DNA from 3 places in the Bacillus sp. GB_SG_008 genome. Region 1 is predicted to be linked to each of the others. Evidence: riboswitches for the same ligand, from Rfam matches in the RefSeq annotation. Region 1 holds a riboswitch; each other region holds the start of a gene.

Region 1 (4,444 bases):
TAGAGTTTGATCCAAAACACCTCACAAACTCGTATTTTACGGTAAATGAGAAGAATCCATTTTGAAAAAAAGATTGATTAAAATGGATTCTTCTTTAGCATATTTAAGTTTCAGTTTTATAAAAAAGTTTGATCATTTTTCACCTTAGGTCTTCCACAATAACGCCCGATTGTGGAAGATCTTAATTACTATGTCTTTTTGAACAAACCTACTTCTTTACTTTTTATAAGAACATCCGTTTGCAGAGGGAAGTTAGCAGTTATAATGATGTCTGGGTAATAATAAGTAAGTTACCGTTGCTTATAAAACAAGCAAGGCCCGATTGGCCCTGCTTGTTATTTGACTATTACTTTTCCATCCATTCCTTTCTGGAAATGGTACCGACATATCAGTTCATATGTACCGGGATCTTGAGGTTTCACGGTAATGGTTCTTTCTTTTCCCGGCTGGACTTCGGCGTCAATTCTGAGCTTTTCCACTGTAAAGGTGTGCTCTTTCTTACCTTGGTTTTTCAATATCAACGTTGTCGTCCTTCCAATCGGAATAGTGATGACATTCGGATTAAAGTAATCATCATTCAACTCGACCTCAATCACTTTCACTGACTCAATAGGCTGTGTTACGACGCCGGATTCGGCAAATACACTGAGTGAGCCCGGAGTTGTCACAACCACAATCATCGTAAGCAAAACGACCAATCCAGTTAACCACTTTTTCACAGACATTCGCAGTCCTTCCTTTCCTAAGCACTATTGTTTTCCAATTCATAAAATATTATCACTATAAATGGGGCTCCAACGTGCTTCAAATAGTAGCTCTTTTATCTGAAACAGTGACAAAGAAAAAAAATCGACTCTAATAACGATCTTCTGAAATCTATTCTTCTTCAATTAACCTGCACCATTAGTTTAAGTGTAATACTTCATATTCAAACAAAATATTTTCATCAGCTTCAACAATCTGGCCCGATTGTTGAATAAAAAAAATCCTGCATTTCATGCAGGATTTTTGATCAAACTTTTTTACAAACAGTACATCTTTTTTATAAACGGTACGACTTTCTTATAACCAGTACAACTTTATTTCAAACCGACAAAGAACCATTTCTTCATGTTAGAAATGATTCCTTTCATATATGAACTGATTATTTTTTTACTAACTCCGCTAATTTTTTCGTACTATTATAAGGAGAATCCGCTAAGCTAATTGCAGAAATAACGGACACCCCATCCGCACCCGCTTCAATGACAGAAGCAGCATTTTCAATTGTAATTCCACCAATGCCGACAATTGGAACTTCAACGCCACTTTCGCGGAAGAAACGTAATCCTTCCGTTCCTTGTACTGCTTTTGCATCTTTTTTCGTATTTGTTGGAAAAATCGGCCCTACCCCTAAATAATCGGCACCATTTTCAATCGCAAAACGTGCTTCTTCTATTGTATGAGCGGATACACCAATTATTTTATCACCCATTTTTTCACGTACTGTCTTAATGCCCTCATCATCTTGTCCAACATGAACGCCATCTGCATCTAATTCTAGTGCTAATTCCACATCATCATTTACGATAAATGGAACATTATACTCTTTGCACAAAGACTGAAGCTGCTTTGCAAATGCATATCGTTCTTCTCCCATTAATGCTCCTTCACCTTTTTCACGATATTGAAAGATTGTAATTCCACCATCAAGTGCTTCTTTCATGACTTGTAATGGATCTTTACAGCAATTGTTACTCCCCATAATAAAATATACTTGTAATAACTCGGACATATACTGTTTATCGATGCACGCCATTTCTCTCATCCTTTCTTAACGAACTTCTTCGACATTCCCATATTGTTCAACGTCTTTTGCAGTAACATTTGCTAACTGATTAAGAAATTCAATTTGGAAACTTCCTGGCCCTTGTTCAACTGTTTTGTTTGCCGCAATTTCTGCCGCTACACCGTAAAACGTTACCGCTGCGACTGCCGCTTTTACATAGTCCCTTTCGACTGCTGCAAATGCTCCAATCACAGATGTTAATAAACAGCCTGTTCCTGTTACTTTTGTTAAAATAGGATGACCATTACGAAGAATAAATGTTCTTTCTCCATCTGTTATAACGTCTTCTTTTCCAGTGATAACAGCAACGGTATCTAACTGCTCTGCTGCTTGTTTCGCAATTGAAACAACATCACCGTTTCCTTCCCCTGCATCAACACCTTTAATCTTCCACTTCTCATCAATAACATTTGCAATTTCCGCCGCATTGCCGCGGATAATTGCTAGTTTTGCTTCACTCGGGAGATATCTTGCAACTTCTGTTCGGTACGAAGTTGCACCAGCACCAACAGGATCAAACAAAATCGGTACATTATGCGCATTTGCTGATTTCCCAGCAATGAGCATCGCTTCTACTTCTTCCGGGCGAAGTGTTCCCATATTTAAAACAAGCGCTCCAGCAATACTTGCCATTTCAGCTACTTCTTCTTTCGCATATGCCATTACAGGCGATGCACCTAATGCAAGTAAGCCATTAGCTGTAAAATTTGTCACAACAACATTTGTAATATTATGAACGAGCGGATTTCTTTCTCGTACTGTTTCGATTACTTGTGCAATTTCTTCGATTTTCATATTTATCAATCCCCTTTTTTTATAATGGGAGATATAGCTAAAAAAGACACTTTGCGTATGCAAAGTGTCTTAATATGCGTTTTCACACTCTCCCTACGCTGGCATTATCCAACAGGTTCAAATGGTCAACGACAGATTAGCCGTACTCTCAGTTTGCATCCGCAAACTCCCATGTGTTTTATTATTCATCTAATTCAGAGTCTACTCTTATTCTATCAAAATCACAAGTTACATTTTGTTATAAAAACTCGCCCCCCTCTTAACCAATCAAAGATGTAGAGTATGTAATTAATAACAATGGATGCGAATCTTCGGAATAACTGAATCCAAAAGAGATGTATGCTATAGTTAACTTACGGAAATTCGAAAGGATGTTTTAAATATGGCAAAAAGTGTTGTAATTGCTGAAAAACCTTCTGTTGCACGTGATATTGCACGTGTATTGAAGTGTGATAAAAAAGGAAATGGTTATATTGAAGGAAATAAGTATATCGTTACTTGGGCTTTAGGGCATCTCGTTACATTAGCAGATCCAGAAAGCTATGATGTGAAATATAAAAAATGGAATCTAGAAGATCTTCCAATGCTACCTGAACGCTTAAAATTAACAGTGATTAAGCAGACCGGCAAACAGTTTAATGCTGTTAAAAGTCAACTGACTAGAAATGATGTAAATGAAATCATCGTGGCTACAGATGCAGGAAGAGAAGGAGAATTAGTCGCTCGCTGGATTATTGATAAAGTTAAAATGAATAAACCTATTAAACGTCTATGGATTTCATCTGTTACCGATAAAGCAATTAAAGATGGCTTTGCAAATTTGAAGCCTGGTAAAGCATATGACAATTTATACGCTTCAGCTGTCGCACGTTCTGAAGCCGACTGGTATATCGGTCTTAACGCAACACGCGCATTAACTACACGATTCAATGCGCAACTAAATTGCGGTCGTGTCCAAACACCTACTGTGGCAATCATTGCAGGGCGTGAAGACGAAATTAAAAACTTCAAAGCGCAAACATACTACGGTGTCGAAGCCCAAACAACAGACAAGTTAAAATTGACTTGGCAAGATGCAAAAGGCAATAGCCGTAGCTTCGATAAAGAAAAAATCGATACGATTGTGAAAAAACTAGGCAAACAAAATGCCACTGTCGTGGAAATTGAGAAAAAACCTAAAAAATCATTTGCTCCTGGTCTTTATGACTTAACAGAACTACAACGTGATGCGAATAAAATCTTTGGCTATTCTGCAAAAGAAACGTTAAATATTATGCAGAAACTATATGAGCAGCACAAGGTATTAACGTACCCTCGTACAGATTCACGCTATATCTCATCCGACATTGTAGGAACACTTCCAGAACGTTTGAAAGCGTGTGGAGTAGGAGAATATCGTTCTTTAGCTAATAAGGTCTTAAATAAACCAATAAAAGCTTCTAAATCGTTTGTTGATGATAGTAAAGTAAGTGATCACCATGCGATCATTCCAACAGAAAGTTATGTAAACTTCTCCGCCTTCTCAGATAAAGAACGCAAAATTTATGATTTAGTTGTAAAACGTTTCTTAGCAGTTTTATTCCCAGCTTTCGAATACGAACAACTAACGTTACGAGCAAAAATTAGTGATGAAAACTTCGTCGCACGCGGCAAAACAATTCTTAATTCTGGTTGGAAAGAAGTATACGAACATCGCTTTGAAGATGACGAGACAGTAGACGATTTAAAAGAACAAATCTTACCTCGCATTGAAAAAGGCGATACATTAAACGTAAAACTAATTGCACAAACATCAGGTCAAACAAAGCCACCTGCACGTTT
Region 2 (4,444 bases), on a different contig from region 1:
ATATGCGCCTGTTACAGCATCTACTTTTTTCGTAGTAAGAGCCGGTACTAAATCAAAGCCAACATCAACTACTTTTACGTTATTTGGATTTCCACCATCTTCTTTAACCATCGTTTTTAAATACTCTTCACTTAACGGTGTTCCTGAATATCCAACTGTTTTTCCTTCCAAATCTTTTGGAGAAGAAATGCCAGCTGATTTTAACGATACGACATGGTTTAAAGGTGAGCGAACAACTGCTCCGATAGACTTCACTGGAATATTTTCATTCGCTCTAGCAATAACAACATCAGGCTGATAATATAATCCGACCGTTACCTTTCCTGCCGCTGCTAACGTTAATGGATCAGTTGGATTTGAAGGGAATTTAATATTTACCTTGATACCTTCTTCTTTAAAATATCCTTTTTCAATTGCTGCATAAATAAAGCTATGCACTGCATTTGGATACCAATCGAGCATTACAGTTACTTCTTTTTCACCTTTTTTCTTTTTTTCACTTTTTTCCTTTTCTGATGCCGAATTGCTAGAACACCCAGCAATCATCGCAATTAATAATGTAAACACAAAAATGCGTTTTAATAATTTCATGCATGCTTCCTCCAACTAATAAACTTCTTCTCTAATATAGAAACAAGTAATACAAAGAAAATAGCAAGTAATGACAATAAAACAATTGGTGCAAACACACCCGCACCATCCATTTGTGTCATCATTCGTTTACTAAAATACCCTAGTCCCGCTTGCGCTCCAAGCCATTCTCCAATTGCTGCCCCGATAACACTGAACGGCAGGGCCACCTTCAAAGCAGAGAAAAAGTATGGAAGTGCGGATGGTAATTTCAATTTTAAGAAAACATCCTTTTTTGTTGCACCATATGTAATCAAAAGCTCTTCCCATTCCTTTTTCGTACTGCGAAGGCCATCATACGTATTCACTGCAATTGGAAAGAACGTAATGAGTACTGTGACAACAACTTTACTCCAAATAGAATAGCCAAACCATAAAACAAATAATGGTGCCAAAGCTGTAATTGGAATCGTTTGTGAAGCAACTAGTAGTGGATAAAATGCTTTCTCAGCAAATGAGCTCATACTCATCACCATTGCTAAACCAACACCTAATACAATGGAAATGACAATACCGATAACTGTAACAGAAAGCGTTGCTGGTAAATGTACCGTAAGCAATATATCCCGTAACTCCCACATTTTTTGAACAATGGCACTTGGGGATGGTAAAATGTACATTTCATCGAGAATCCGTGCTCCTACTTCCCAAACAATAAGAAAAATAGCAGTAACAATAAAAGCTGGAACATAATCTACAATTCTTTTCATACAAGTACCTGCCTTTGTAACAGCCCAATGAGTTCATCTTTTAATGCCAGCATTTCTGGACGATGTAAATCCTTTCGAGATCGTTCTTGTCCAAGAGGTACGATCCGTTCCGTCAATGATGTAATGGGCTGCTCTGTTACGATAAAAATACGATTGGAAAGATAAAGCGCTTCATCAACATCATGTGTAATAAATAAAATTGTTTTTCGCCAATGTTTCCATTGTTCAAACAGCCATTCTTGCAGAGATGCTTTCGTCAATGCATCAAGTGCACTAAATGGTTCATCTAATAGTAAAAGATCTCCGCCAGTTAACAACGTACGAATAAAAGAGACGCGTTGCCGCATTCCGCCTGATAAATCTTTTGGTTGTTTATTTTCATACCCTTGCAGTCCAAACTGCTCCAACAATTCTTGTGCTTTCATTTGTGCTTCTTTTTTCTTCACACCTTGGCATTCAAGAGGCAAAGCTGCGTTTTCAATAATTGTTCGCCACGGGAGTAACATATCTTTTTGTGGCATATAACCGACAGGGTGATCGGTTGCTCCTATCACATCAATAGTGCCCTCACTTGCTTTTTCGAGTCCCGTAATGAGCCGAAACAATGTGCTTTTCCCGCAGCCACTTGGTCCAATAATACTAACGAATTCCCCTTCTTGTACTGTAGTATCAAGATTCGTTATAATCTGCTTCTCATCATAATGAAAGGAAACGTTATGAAACTGTAGTATGTTCTTGCTCCTCAAAACCCCACATCTCCTTACGATATGCCATATCCCAGAATAAATATTCAAAACGACTGGAATATAAGAAGATTTCTTCTAAACGATTTAGTTCTTCTTCTGCTTTTCCAATTGCAATTTCATTAAATAAATCAATTAACCATACACAAAGATTTCCGTATTCTTCAGAGCTATACCCTTGAATCCACTCACCAAAAAATTCATGGTTGCGTGCTCCTGGAATATCATTCAAACGCTTTCCAATCTCCCAATAACTCCACATACACGGAAGCAACGCTGCAATTAACTCAGCAAGTGTACCGTTTTGTGATACAGACATCATATAGTTTGTATATGCTAGATTCATTGCAGACGGCTTTGCTAATTCCATTTCTTCAACAGAAATTCCTAAACGCTTTGCATATTGTTTATGAATCGTCATTTCTCCATTTAAAATCCCATCGATTTGTTCAGCAAACTTCGCCATTACTTTTGGATTTGTTGCTTTTACAACACCAATTGCATATAATTTTGCGTAATCTAACAAATACAAATAATCTTGAACAATATAATATTGAAATCTATCTTTCTCTAACGTTCCATCTCCCATCCCTGTTACAAATGGATGATTATGACTCTTTTCCCAAACAGGCTGCACCTTTTCAAATAACCTTTCACAAAATGTCATCTAAATTTCCCCTTCCTATATATATGTATCCAAATAAAAAACCACCTCTATATAAGAAGTGGTTACAGCAAACAAAAGAAAACTTCATTTGTTGTTTCCACTTCCCTACGCTAGTATCACCTAGATCAGGTTATAAGGGTTAAGGTTTCTACCTCTCTCAGCTTACAAGCACCCCTAGTGGTGTTCTATAAAATTTTCAATAAAAAATCCCCGTTTCTATACGCAAAGAAACGGGGACGTTATGTATATCGTCCAAATTGCTTCCCTACGCTAGCATCATCTAGATCAGGTTCAAGGGTCAAAGACTATATGTCTTACTCTCAGCTAGCAACACTAGCCCCCCTAGCATTATATTCATTTAACATAGTCAGTATACCATCGCCATATCTCATCGGCAACTCTTTTGAGTTATAAAGTCAAATTTCCATTGACGGTAATTTTAACCAAAAAATGGTTAGTTAAGTCACTCTATGTCTTACGGGAGTTTTTCATCTTAAAGCCTCTCCCTAAAATATCAACGCTTTGAGCGAGATAAAATATCATTCTATGTATTTTGTAAGTTCAAAAAACGCAAACTTCTTCTATCTATTTCCATAATAGTGATAAATCTGCTATCCTTTTATTATGGGACTTTATAGTATAGGAAAATGTTCATTTATTTTTAATACTACATTTCTATGCGCACAAATCAAGTTTAATATTGTTATATTATAATTTTGAATATAACAATTTATTACATAAGGAGGCCTATAATTATATGAATATGAAAGCCGCAGCAATGACAGCAGCTACTGTAGCAGTTGCTTCTTTACTCCCGTCTATGACAGATTCCACTGTACAAACTGTAGAAGCGCAGCAAAAACCAAAAACGAAAATTGGTTATGTAAAAACGAATACATTACAAGTATATAATAGTCCTAAAACAACAGATTCCGTTATTGAAAACATTGTACGTGACACTCCCGTTACAATTCTTGAAACAACAGAAGAATGGTATAAAATTCAAACTCAAAATAAAACTGGCTATGTAAAAAAAGAAGCAATTTCTTTAACAAAACCAAGCAATAGTAAGCAGCAATATATCGTTAATTCAGACGCATTAAACGTTCGCTCTGAACCAAATACGCAATCTGAAATTATTGATGTATTACCAAATGGGAAATTTGTTACTGTCCAAGAAGAAGAAAATGGATGGTATAAAATTATACATAACGGAACAAATGGCTATGTAAAGAAAGAGTTTTTATCTAACGGAACTCAGCCGTTAGTAAAAGGAGTTACGGTACAAGGCGGAAGCTCTTATTATGTTGCTACTCCAGCATTAAAAGTACGCAGCGGTGCAGGAACAAATACGGCTGTTATTGGTTCTTTAAAGAATGGAACACAAGTACAAGTCGTTGGAAAGGTTGGCACATGGTATAAAATTCGCTACGGATCAGGATATGGCTATGTTGGACAACAATATATATTGCAAGGACAACAACAGCAACAGCAGCAACAAGCTAAACCATCTATTCCAGCTGTATTTAAATATCCAGTTCAAGGGAACGTGAGCTCAACATTTGATGTACGTTGGGGACAGATGCACTATGGCATAGACTTTGCGGCAACAGGGGATATTCCAATTCAAGCTTCTGCACCTGGCACTGTTGTTAAGTCGTACTATTCTACAAGCTATGGAAATGTTGTATTTG
Region 3 (4,444 bases), on a different contig from region 1:
TTCCCTTATTTGGATGTATATCTTGAAACAAAATAAAATCAAAGTAAAATGGAAAGATTACTTGAGTGTCTCCTTAATTGTCATTCCACTCACAACAATCGTAACACTCTTCCTCCTATACTACTGGGTGCAGCTCGTTTTTGCCCATTAATGCGGGATAAAACACCTTATAGGGACCCTCCAAAATATATACGGAAGGTTCCTATTTCTATTAATACTAACGCTCCGTAAATCGGTGACAGAGATAAGGCGGAATCCCCGCCTCGGGAAGAATAAAAGCCAAGATAAAATAAGCAAGCAACATGCATGATGTAATCATAAAGAAAAACGATAATTTCGGGTACCACTTCTTCGCAAATGAATATACAGAAAGGCCAAAACTACTAAACACAAGAAATAACGTGCTGACAGCTGTTATGATAATATCCATTTGTTTCTCATAATTCGGTGACAATAAAAAAACGAATGTAACAACAAAAAGAATCTGTAATATAAATGCAGTAGCAGGAACAATTTTCTGTTTCATTTTTACCCCTCTGATTTCCCTTGCTTTTTATGTAAAGTATAACAAAATCCCCCTGCTCTCGCTCAGCAGGGGGACTATCATCTATATTAGGTTAGGGTACACATGATCATAGATTAAGAGGTGTTCAGAAAGATGCTTTCTAATTATTGATATAATTGACTGCCTGTTTCTTTAAACTCTTCTGCTTTTTCTTTCATACCTTTTGAGATTGCTTCTGTCGTTTCTAAATCATTATCCTTTGCATACTCACGAATATCATGCGAAATTCTCATACTGCAAAACTTCGGACCACACATTGAGCAGAAATGCGCTGTCTTTGCTCCTTCTGCCGGTAATGTTTCATCGTGATATTCCATTGCGCGCTCAGGGTCTAATGATAAATTAAATTGATCACGCCAGCGGAATTCAAAACGCGCTTTAGAAAGAGCGTCATCACGCTGATGTGCTGTTTTATGACCTTTTGCAAGGTCAGCAGCATGCGCGGCAATTTTGTACGTAATAACCCCTTCACGAACATCATCTTTGTTTGGTAAGCCAAGATGTTCTTTTGGTGTTACATAGCAAAGCATTGCTGTACCGAACCAACCAATCATCGCTGCTCCAATCGCAGAAGTAATATGGTCATAACCCGGTGCAATGTCTGTCGTTAACGGTCCGAGCGTATAGAACGGTGCACCATGACAAATGTCGAGTTCTTTATCCATATTCTCTTTAATCAAATGCATCGGTACATGTCCTGGGCCTTCAATCATCACTTGTACATCATGCTTCCAAGCAATTTGCGTAAGTTCTCCTAATGTTTCCAGCTCAGAAAATTGAGCTTCGTCGTTTGCATCCGCAATTGAACCAGGGCGTAATCCATCTCCAAGAGAGAAGGAAACATCGTACTTCTTCATAATTTCACAAATCTCTTCAAAATGTGTATATAAGAAGTTTTCTTGATGGTGATATAAACACCACTGGGCCATAATCGAACCACCGCGTGATACAATTCCTGTTACACGCTTTGCTGTAAGCGGAATGTAACGAAGCAGTACACCAGCATGAATTGTAAAGTAATCTACTCCTTGCTCTGCTTGTTCAATTAGCGTATCACGGTATACTTCCCACGTTAAATCTTCCGCGATCCCATTTACTTTTTCAAGCGCTTGGTAAATCGGCACTGTTCCAACTGGTACAGGCGCATTACGAATAATCCATTCACGCGTCGTATGAATGTTTTTCCCAGTAGAAAGATCCATAATTGTATCTGCGCCCCAACGTGTTGCCCATGTCATCTTCTCTACTTCTTCTGCAATCGACGATGATACAGCTGAGTTCCCGATATTCGCATTTACTTTCACATGGAAGTTACGCCCGATAATCATTGGTTCTGCTTCCGGATGATTAATATTTGCCGGTAAAATGGCACGACCTTCAGCAATTTCCTTACGTACAAATTCTGGTTCCACGCCTTCACGAATCGCCACATATTCCATCTCTGCTGTGATAATACCTTTACGCGCATAATGCATTTGCGTAACATTTTCCCCAGTTTTTGCGCGAAGCGGATTACGTCCCATTTGCGGGAATACAGGCGTATGTTTAGCTGCTACTTTTACACCATCATCTTCCGGTTTCACTTCACGACCTTCATACTCTTCTACATCTCCACGTTCCACAATCCAGCAGCGGCGCGGCGTTGGAATCCCCTTTTCTAATTCCACTTTGTAATCCGGATCAGTATAAGGACCACTCGTATCATACACACGAATAGATGGATTTGTTACACCGTTTGTATCGCTTTGTGCAATCTCGCGCATCGGTACTTTCATATCTTCACGCGTACCCTCTACATATACCTTCTTACTTCCCGGTAAACTTGACTTCAACTCAATTTGCTCAGCTGAAACAGATTGTTTCATAAATGTGTTTCCTCCCCTGTGTCTTAGCGAAGTAACCTCCGCTTTTCTTTAGATTCAGTTTCGCCGCCTAGACCCTTGCGTCTAAACAGTTGGCTCCACTTTTCTTATGACCAGGATGAGAACTAGCGGCTAGTATATGCTCAAATAAAAAAGCCAGGTCCATAATAAAGAATAGGACCTGGCAACATAAGGCATTGTTATGTAAAGCCGTTAACTTCCCTCCGCTGGTACGAACCAGATCAGGTCCAAAGGGTTAAGAAGCTTCAACACGCTTCCCTCTCAGCCCAGCTCTTGGGCACCCCTAGTTTATCACTGATTAAATTTTCACTACGCTCTTATCATACATCATTGTCAAAAAAATGCAAAGGTATTTATATTATTTTTTTCCTTATTCAAAAAATGGGTATTTCACTCAGTACAAGCCGAATCCGCACTTCATACATATAGAATATAAGCCAGTGCAGGACGTATGTCTTATGTAAACTTTTCACGATAAGAACAGGGGTGAAAGAGTTGATAAACCTACAATCTACAATAACCATACTCGCTTTTCTCGGAACCACGCTCATCATCTTTTGGCGTCCCAAAGGGATGAATGAAGCAATTCCAGCAACAGTTGGTGCAGTAATTGTCATTTTAAGCGGTACAGTTTCTCTTACCGACTTGGGTGATATTAGCTCAAAAATTATTGGCGCCGCCATAACAATTATGGCTACCATTGTTATGGCAATCGTATTAGAGAGTTTCGGCTTTTTTTATTGGTGCGCCGTTCAACTTGCTAAAAAAGCAAAAAGCTCTGGTATTCGCCTCTTTTGGTATACAAATCTTCTTTGTTTTCTCATGACATTATTCTTCAATAACGATGGTAGCATCTTAATTACAACTCCCATTTTACTGCTTTTGTTACACCATTTGCGACTCACACATGATCAAAAAATACCTTACTTACTAAGTGGTGCACTCATCGCCACTGCCTCAAGCGCGCCGATTGGTGTAAGCAATATTGTGAATTTAATCGCCTTGAGAATTATTGATATGGACTTATACATGCACACAGCCATGATGTTTGTTCCCGCTACGTTAGGTCTCCTTTTTATGTCGTTTCTGTTATTCCTTGTGTTTCGGAAAAAAATCCCTAAAAAACTCCCGGTCTTGTCGACATACTTAGATGAAAATTTCGTTAAAAAATCCTTTCACCCACTGCAACCACGTCCCGCAATTGATGAAAATCGTAAGCGAACAAGGTTTATGCTTGGAATTCTATTATTTGTTTTATGCGTTCGTATCAGCTTATTTATCGCATCTTTCTTTCAGTTTTCTATCGCCATTGTAGCAGTCATTGGCTCCGTTATTTTACTCGGGTGGAGATGGTACAAACTGCGCCTTCCACCTCATGATATGATTAAAAAAACACCTTGGTATGTCTTAATTTTCGCATTTTCTATGTACGTGATTGTGTATGGACTTAATAACATCGGCTTAACCAACCTGCTCATCACTACATTTCAGCCAATCATCACTGGTAGTTTATTTCATGCCACTTTTGTTATGGGGGGCCTAGTCTCTATCCTCTCTAACATTTTTAATAACCATCCTGCCTTAATGATTGGCACAATTGAACTCACCGAAATGGGACTAGATCCTATTACATTGAAAACCATTTATCTTGCAAACATCATCGGTAGTGACATGGGCTCATTATTACTCCCGATTGGTACATTAGCAAGCTTAATGTGGATGTATATTGTGAAAAAAGGAAAAGTAACTATCGGTTGGGATACCTATATAAAAACTACACTTCTTGTCATTCCGCCAACCGTCATTTTTACACTGCTATGTTTATATTATTGGGTTAAATTAATCTTCACATCTTAAAACATCTCCCTCCTTCCACTATGTTAGAAGGAGGAGATTATGTAATTACGAGAAAGGTGATTATTATGCTTCATTTACAAAAATATATTAATCAGCCCATACAAGTGACATTGTCAAGGGAAATTATTCCATTTGAAGG

Evidence for each region. Region 1 has a riboswitch for thiamine pyrophosphate ahead of thiM (hydroxyethylthiazole kinase). Riboswitches for the same ligand answer to the same signal wherever they lie in the genome.
Region 2: it holds a riboswitch for thiamine pyrophosphate, as region 1 does, so the genes downstream of both, tenA (thiaminase II) here and thiM (hydroxyethylthiazole kinase) in region 1, are expected to answer to the same signal.
Region 3: it holds a riboswitch for thiamine pyrophosphate, as region 1 does, so the genes downstream of both, thiC (phosphomethylpyrimidine synthase ThiC) here and thiM (hydroxyethylthiazole kinase) in region 1, are expected to answer to the same signal.

The regions. Positions count from the first base shown of each region.
Region 1 covers NZ_JBPZSK010000007.1:116,630-121,073, forward strand. The annotation lists gene ACTDJC_RS17980 (cupredoxin domain-containing protein) at 336-725, opposite strand; gene thiE (thiamine phosphate synthase) at 1,145-1,807, opposite strand; gene thiM (hydroxyethylthiazole kinase) at 1,814-2,623, opposite strand; TPP riboswitch at 2,697-2,806, opposite strand; gene ACTDJC_RS17995 (DNA topoisomerase III) at 3,006-4,444, shown strand, end outside.
Region 2 covers NZ_JBPZSK010000011.1:111,286-115,729, forward strand. The annotation lists gene ACTDJC_RS20695 (ABC transporter substrate-binding protein) at 1-591, opposite strand, end outside; gene ACTDJC_RS20700 (ABC transporter permease) at 588-1,340, opposite strand; gene ACTDJC_RS20705 (ABC transporter ATP-binding protein) at 1,337-2,086, opposite strand; gene tenA (thiaminase II) at 2,055-2,750, opposite strand; TPP riboswitch at 2,836-2,936, opposite strand; TPP riboswitch at 2,996-3,104, opposite strand; gene ACTDJC_RS20715 (SH3 domain-containing protein) at 3,508-4,444, shown strand, end outside.
Region 3 covers NZ_JBPZSK010000002.1:259,773-264,216, reverse strand. The annotation lists gene ACTDJC_RS06300 (arsenic transporter) at 1-151, shown strand, start outside; gene ACTDJC_RS06295 (hypothetical protein) at 218-526, opposite strand; gene thiC (phosphomethylpyrimidine synthase ThiC) at 670-2,430, opposite strand; TPP riboswitch at 2,630-2,743, opposite strand; gene ACTDJC_RS06285 (arsenic transporter) at 2,947-4,305, shown strand; gene ACTDJC_RS06280 (DUF2642 domain-containing protein) at 4,371-4,444, shown strand, end outside.